3 regions of the Ancylobacter sp. VNQ12 genome follow, and region 1 is predicted to be linked to each of the others. Evidence: predicted binding sites of a transcription regulator. Region 1 holds the regulator's gene; each other region holds the start of a gene.

Region 1 (2,268 bases):
TGCCGCAGGAGACGGCGGCGAGGTGATCGCGCAGCGGGATCGTCGGGATCATGCCGCGCGACTTCATCCAGGACAGGCAGTCATGCAGCGCCACCCAGGCACCGGTGACCGAGGCGGTGCGGGTGCCGCCATCGGCCTGGATCACATCGCAGTCCACGGTGATCTGGCGCTCGCCGAGCTTTTCCAGATCGACCACCGCGCGCAGCGAGCGGCCGATGAGGCGCTGGATTTCCTGGGTGCGGCCGGAAGGCTTGCCGGCCGTCACCTCGCGGCGGGTGCGCTCATGGGTGGCGCGCGGCAGCATGCCGTATTCGGCGGTGACCCAGCCGCGCCCCTGCCCCTTCAGCCAGGGCGGCAGACGCTCTTCCAGCGTGGCGGCGACGAGCACATGGGTCTCGCCGAACTTGACGAGGCAGGAGCCCTCGGCATGCCGCAGCACGCCACGCTCGAAGCTGACGGCTCGCATCTCGTCGGAAGAGCGGCGGGAAGGGCGCATGCGGGGGTTCTCCTTGACCTGTGGCGGCCCTTGTAAGGGGGGCGAGGGTCGGGCGCAACGCCGCGTTCGCGGGCGTCGCCACCCCCTCGCTTGAACCACCGATACGATTGCCGAAATATGTGGTGTGCCACGCACCGAAATGGCACCGCTGACGTGATAGGTTCGGCTATGGCTCTTGATCCCCTGCTCTCCGCCACCGCCCCGCAGCTCGCCCGGCTGGACGAGCGCTCGCGCGAAATCTTCCGCCAGATCGTCGAGACCTATCTGGCGACCGGCGAGCCGGCGGGCTCGCGCAACATCTCGCGCCTCATCCCCATGACGCTGTCGCCCGCCTCGGTGCGCAACGTGATGGCGGACCTGGAAGCGGCCGGGCTGATCTTCGCGCCGCACACCAGCGCCGGGCGGCTGCCCACCGAGCGTGGCCTGCGCTTCTTCGTCGACGCGCTCCTGGAGATCGGCGACGTCTCGGAGGAGGAGCGCAACTCGATCGAGACACAGGTGCGCGCCGCCGCCAAGGCGCAGACGGTCGAGGGCGTGCTGGCGGAAGCCACCAACATGCTCTCCGGACTCACCCGCGGCGCCGGCGTGGTGACCACCGCCAAGAGCGACGGCCGGCTCAAGCATATCGAATTCGTGCCGCTCGACCCGACGCGGGCACTGCTGATCCTCGTCTCCGAGGATGGCGAGGTGGAGAACCGACTGGTGCCGCTGCCGATCGGGCTGCCGGCCTCCGCGCTGGTCGAGGCGACCAACTTCCTCAACGCCCGCACCCGCGGGCGCACCCTTGCCGAGGTCCGGCTCGAGGTCGAGCGCGCGCTGGCCGAGCGCCGCGCGGAGCTCGACGAGATCACCGCCCGCGTGGTGGAAACCGGACTTGCCAGCTGGTCGGGCGGCGACAAGGCCGAGCGGCGGCTGATCGTGCGCGGCCAGACCCGGCTGCTGCACGATCTCCGGGCCATCGAGGATCTGGAGCGCATCCGCCTGCTGTTCGACGACCTCGAATCCAAGCAGGAAGTGGTCGACCTGCTCGGCCGCGCCGAGGAGGCGCAGGGGCTGCGCATCTTCATCGGCTCGGAGAACAAGCTGTTCTCGCTGTCGGGCTCCTCCACCATCGTCGCGCCCTATCGCGACGGGCAGGGACGGGTGGTCGGCGTGCTCGGCGTGATCGGGCCGACGCGGCTGAACTATGCCCGCATCGTGCCGATGGTGGACTTCACCGCGCGCGTCGTGAGCCGGGTTCTCGCGGGTCCGGGGATTGACGCAGCTTGATTTTTCTCGCCCGCGACCCGATATGGCGGGCGTCCGCACGACATTGCCGCGCGGATAATCCATTCCCGACGAGGTACCTATGAGCGAAGACACCCGCAACCCGGCGGAACAGCCCGACGTTTCGGTCGCCCCCGAGGGCAGCGCGGCCGCGCCGGAGGACATCGCCGCCCTGTTCGCGGCCGAGAAGGAGCGCCTCGAGGCCGAGGTCGCGAGCCTGAAGGACAAGTTCCTGCGCGCCTTCGCGGAGGCCGACAATGTCCGCCGCCGTGCCGAGCGTGAAGTCGCCGACGCCAAGCTCTACGGCATCACCGGCTTCGCCCGCGACGTGCTGACCGTGGCCGACGATTTCGAGCGCGCGCTCGCCGCCATCGATGCCGAGGCGCGCGAGAAGGCCGAGGGCACGCTGAAGACGCTGCTGGACGGCATCGACCTCACTTCCCGCGCGCTGACGCAGACGCTGACCAAGCATGGCGTCGCCAAGATCGAGGCGGAAGGTACCAAGT
Region 2 (2,268 bases), on a different contig from region 1:
CGGGGAGAGCGATGGTCCACTGACGACGTCCCGACTGCCTTCAAACCTTGCCGGAACACCACGACGGCTTCCGCACGGCCGCCCTCATAGCACGGTGAAAGCGGCAAGGAGAGGGCCGAGAGAGGGCTGGTGCCGAAAAGCCACGTCGTTGCGCGGACCGGCCCGCTCAGTTCAGCAGGAAGAGACCATCCACGCTGCGCAGCTCCGCCGGGCGGATCAGCCGGGAATGCGCCACCACCACCGAGTGCAGCGGCCCCTCCAGTTCCCGCTTCCAGAAGGCCAGGAAGCGGTTCAGCTCCGGGAAATGGGGGTAGAGATCGTAATGCTGCCAGAGAAAGGTTTGCAGCAGGCCCTGATGGTCCGGCATGCGGTAGAGGATCTGGGCGGTCGTCAATCCGTAACCGGCGAGTTGCTGGACGAAATCCGACGACGCCTTGCGCGACGTAACACCGGGCGGCGACTCATGAGATGCCATGCGGAACCTCCTTTCGCGAGAGTTCCGAGTGTGCGGAGGCTTGTCGCCGTAGACAAGAGAAAAATATCATTTCTCTTTCAAAATCAATGATCTAGCAGCATATATGGCAGAGTGCTGACAATTTCCCCTTCGCCGCGTTGGCACTCTCGCATCCGGACTGCCAGATTTTTCGGCGCATGCCCTTGCGCGCGGTTCCGCTGCCTCCTAGATGTCAGCCCGGCAGTACGGCCGGATGGCGCAGGTCAGTCCGGCGTGCCGCCGATCAGATGATCATCCACGATTTCTGGAGAGAGAACCGATGAAGTTCCGTCCCCTGCATGACCGTGTCGTGGTCAAGCGTATCGAAGCGGAAGAGAAGACCGCGGGCGGCATCATCATTCCCGATACCGCCAAGGAAAAGCCTTCACAGGGCGAAGTCGTCGCCGTCGGGCCGGGTGGCCGCGACGAGGCCGGCAAGCTCGTCCCCCTCGACGTGAAGGCGGGCGACCGGGTGCTGTTCGGCAAGTGGTCGGGCACCGAGGTCAAGCTCGATGGCGTCGACTACCTGATCATGAAGGAAGCCGACATCCTCGGCGTGCTCGACGTCACCGCCTCGGCCAAGAAGGCCGCCTGACGCAGCCATTGCTCGACGCAAGTCGCAACGCTTCACCGGAGTTCACATAAATGTCTGCCAAAGAAGTCAAGTTTTCCGTCGACGCACGCGACAAGATGCTGCGCGGCGTCGACATCCTCGCCAATGCGGTGAAGGTCACGCTCGGCCCCAAGGGCCGCAACGTCGTGATCGAGAAGTCGTTCGGCGCCCCGCGCATCACCAAGGACGGCGTCACCGTCGCCAAGGAGATCGAGCTCGAGGACAAGTTCGAGAACATGGGCGCCCAGATGGTGCGCGAAGTGGCCTCGAAGTCCAACGACCTCGCCGGCGACGGCACCACCACCGCCACCGTGCTCGCCCAGGCGATCGTGCGTGAAGGCGCCAAGTCGGTCGCCGCCGGCATGAACCCGATGGACCTGAAGCGCGGCATCGACCTCGCGGTCGAGGCCATCGTGGCGGACCTCAAGAAGAACGCCAAGAAGGTGACCTCCAACAGCGAGATCGCCCAGGTCGGCACCATTTCCGCCAATGGCGACTCCGACATCGGCAAGTACCTCGCCGAGGCGATGCAGAAGGTCGGCAACGAGGGTGTCATCACCGTCGAGGAAGCCAAGACCGCCGAGACCGAGCTCGACGTCGTCGAGGGCATGCAGTTCGACCGCGGCTACCTCTCGCCGTATTTCATCACCAACGCCGAGAAGATGCGCGTGGAGTTCGAGGACCCCTACATCCTCATCCACGAGAAGAAGCTCTCCGGCCTGCAGGAGCTCCTCCCGGTTCTCGAAGCCGTGGTGCAGACCTCCAAGCCGCTGCTCATCATCGCCGAGGACATCGAGGGCGAGGCTCTGGCCACGCTCGTCGTCAACAAGCTGCGCGGCGGCCTGAAGGTCGCGGCGGTGAAGGCTCCCGGCTTCGGCGACCGCCGCAAGGCCATGCTGCAGGACATCGCCATCCTCACCGGCGGCACCGCCATCTCCGATGATCTCGGCATCAAGCTCGACACCGTGACGCTCAACATGCTCGGCCGCGCCAAGAAGGTGGTGATCGAGAAGGAGAACACCACGATCGTCGACGGCAACGGCTCCAAGAAGGACATCTCGGACCGCGTCGCGCAGATCAAGGCGCAGATCGAGGAGACCACCTCGGACTACGACCGCGAGAAGCTGCAGGAGCGCCTGGCCAAGCTCGCCGGCGGCGTCGC
Region 3 (2,268 bases), on a different contig from region 1:
AGAAGCTGGGCGATCAGGCCACGAGCACCGCCGCGAAGGCGACGCCCGGCAAAGGCGCCTGACCGGCGCTTGATGATCGGCGTCCGATCGACGGTCGCCGGCGCTCACCCTGGACGGTGGCGGGCGCGTTCCGCGCGGACCCTGAGTCCAAGCGTCAAAAAAATTCGTCGCCTCGGGTTGATTGTGCATTGCAATATGATATTGCATTGCACAAATACGGCGTACGAAAAGACGTACGCGATGACGTATGTGACTTGGGAGGGCTCTTCGAAGCCGCGTCTGCCAAGTCAGGGTGTGGCCGCACATGCGCGGATGCGGCCCACGCCTTTCTGGTCCTGACCCGCGAATGCGAGGAGAAAACCCATGGTTGCTGAGGCCACCACCCCGTCGCCGAAGAAGGCCGCCAAGGCTGCCACCGCTGCTTTCGAGGCGTCCATGCCGAAGATCGACCTGAGCACGCTGGAAGTTCCGGCGGCCGTGCGCGAACTGGCGGAGAAGAGCGTCCAGAGCGCGCGTGAGGCGTATGAGAAGATCAAGGTCAGTGCCGAAGAGACCACCGACCTGCTCGAGGATACCTATTCCACGGCGTCGAAGGGCGTCGCCGAGTATAATGCGGTCGCTCTCGAGTCGCTGCGCACCAATGTGAACGCCGCCTTCGACTTCGTCGGCGCGCTGTTCGGCGCCAAGAGCGTGTCGGAAGCCGTCGAGATTTCGACCGGCCACCTGCGCAAGCAGTTCGACGTGCTGTCCGCCCAGACCAAGGAACTGTCGGTCCTGGCCCAGAAGGTCGCCACCGAAACCGCCGAGCCGATCAAGGCCTCGGTGGAGAAGACCATCAAGAAGGCGTCCTGATCCGTCTTCGAGCTTTGCAAAGCCCGGCCTGTTCTGCAGGCCGGGCTTTTTCGTGCGCGCCTATCCCCGCCGCGGCGCGCGTGCCCTGCCGCATGCCTTGGTTTTGCCCGCGAGCCGGTGTTTTTTCCCGTCCGCACGCCGCTTGACACTCATCAGCCCGCTGCCTATTTCCGCTGCGCCTTTTGGCACTCGTCACATAAGAGTGCTAGCATTATCCGGAACCCAAGTTCATGCGCCATGTCGGCGCGAGACCGGAAGAGCCCGAGGAGCCGTAGATGGCCAAGCTGAAGTTTCGTCCCCTGCACGATCGTATCGTGGTGAAGCGCCTCGACGCCGAAGAGAAGACCGCTGGCGGCATCATCATCCCCGATTCCGCCAAGGAAAAGCCCTCGCAGGGCGAAGTCGTCGCCGCCGGTCCCGGCGCCCGCGACGAGGCCGGCAAGCTCGTCCCGCTCGACGTCAAGGCCGGCGACAAGGTGCTGTTCGGCAAGTGGTCGGGCACCGAGGTCAAGATCGACGGTCAGGACCTGCTGATCATGAAGGAATCCGACGTCCTGGGCATCGTCGGCTGAAGCCGACCCGATAGACCGGACGCAACCCCCATTCAGGAGTAGGCCTCATGGCTGCTAAAGAAGTAAAATTCGGGAGCGACGCGCGCGACAAGATGCTGCGCGGCGTCGACATTCTCGCCAATGCCGTCAAGGTCACGCTCGGCCCCAAGGGCCGCAACGTCGTGATCGACAAGAGCTTCGGCGCTCCCCGCATCACCAAGGACGGCGTCACCGTCGCCAAGGAGATCGAGCTCGAGGACAAGTTCGAGAACATGGGCGCCCAGATGGTGCGCGAAGTGGCCTCGAAGACCAATGACCTCGCCGGCGACGGCACCACCACCGCCACCGTGCTGGCCCAGGCGATCGTCCGTGAAGGCGTCAAGGCCGTGGCCGCCGGCATGAATCCGATGGACCTGAAGCGCGGCATCGACCTCGCCGCCGGCGAGGCCATCAAGGACATCCAGAAGCGCTCCAAGAAGGTGAAGAACACCGACGAAGTGGCGCAGGTCGGCACCATTTCCGCCAATGGCGACGCGTCGATCGGCGAGATGATCGCCGGCGCGATGCAGAAGGTCGGCAACGAGGGTGTCATCACCGTCGAGGAAGCCAAGACCGCCGAGACCGAGCTCGACGTCGTCGAGGGCATGCAGTTCGACCGCGGCTACCTCTCGCCGTATTTCGTCACCAACGCCGAGAAGATGACGGTGGATCTTGAAGATCCCTACCTGCTCATTTTCGACAAGAAGCTCTCCGGCCTGCAGCCCATCCTGCCGGTTCTCGAAGCCGTGGTGCAGTCGGGCAAGCCGCTCGTCATCGTCGCCGAGGACGTCGAGGGCGAGGCTCTGGCCACGCTCGTCGTCAATAA

Evidence for each region. The regulator HrcA, encoded in region 1, represses chaperone genes, less so after heat shock. The targets are predictions, from matches to a motif close to GTTAGCACTCNCNNNNNGNGAGTGCTAAC.
Region 2: the regulator HrcA is predicted to act here: its motif matches at 612-640, upstream of groES (co-chaperone GroES).
Region 3: the regulator HrcA is predicted to act here: its motif matches at 1,034-1,062, upstream of groES (co-chaperone GroES).

Annotation. Positions count from the first base shown of each region.
Region 1 covers NZ_JBMSDU010000002.1:485,088-487,355, forward strand. Annotated here, with positions in the region: gene rph (ribonuclease PH) at 1-496, opposite strand, end outside; gene hrcA (heat-inducible transcriptional repressor HrcA) at 665-1,765, shown strand; gene grpE (nucleotide exchange factor GrpE) at 1,845-2,268, shown strand, end outside.
Region 2 covers NZ_JBMSDU010000033.1:12,673-14,940, forward strand. Annotated here, with positions in the region: gene ACO2RV_RS23845 (exopolysaccharide biosynthesis protein) at 1-20, opposite strand, end outside; gene ACO2RV_RS23850 (usg protein) at 167-475, opposite strand; gene groES (co-chaperone GroES) at 774-1,088, shown strand; gene groL (chaperonin GroEL) at 1,139-2,268, shown strand, end outside.
Region 3 covers NZ_JBMSDU010000001.1:355,330-357,597, forward strand. Annotated here, with positions in the region: gene ACO2RV_RS01595 (phasin family protein) at 1-62, shown strand, start outside; gene ACO2RV_RS01600 (phasin) at 364-852, shown strand; gene groES (co-chaperone GroES) at 1,128-1,424, shown strand; gene groL (chaperonin GroEL) at 1,472-2,268, shown strand, end outside.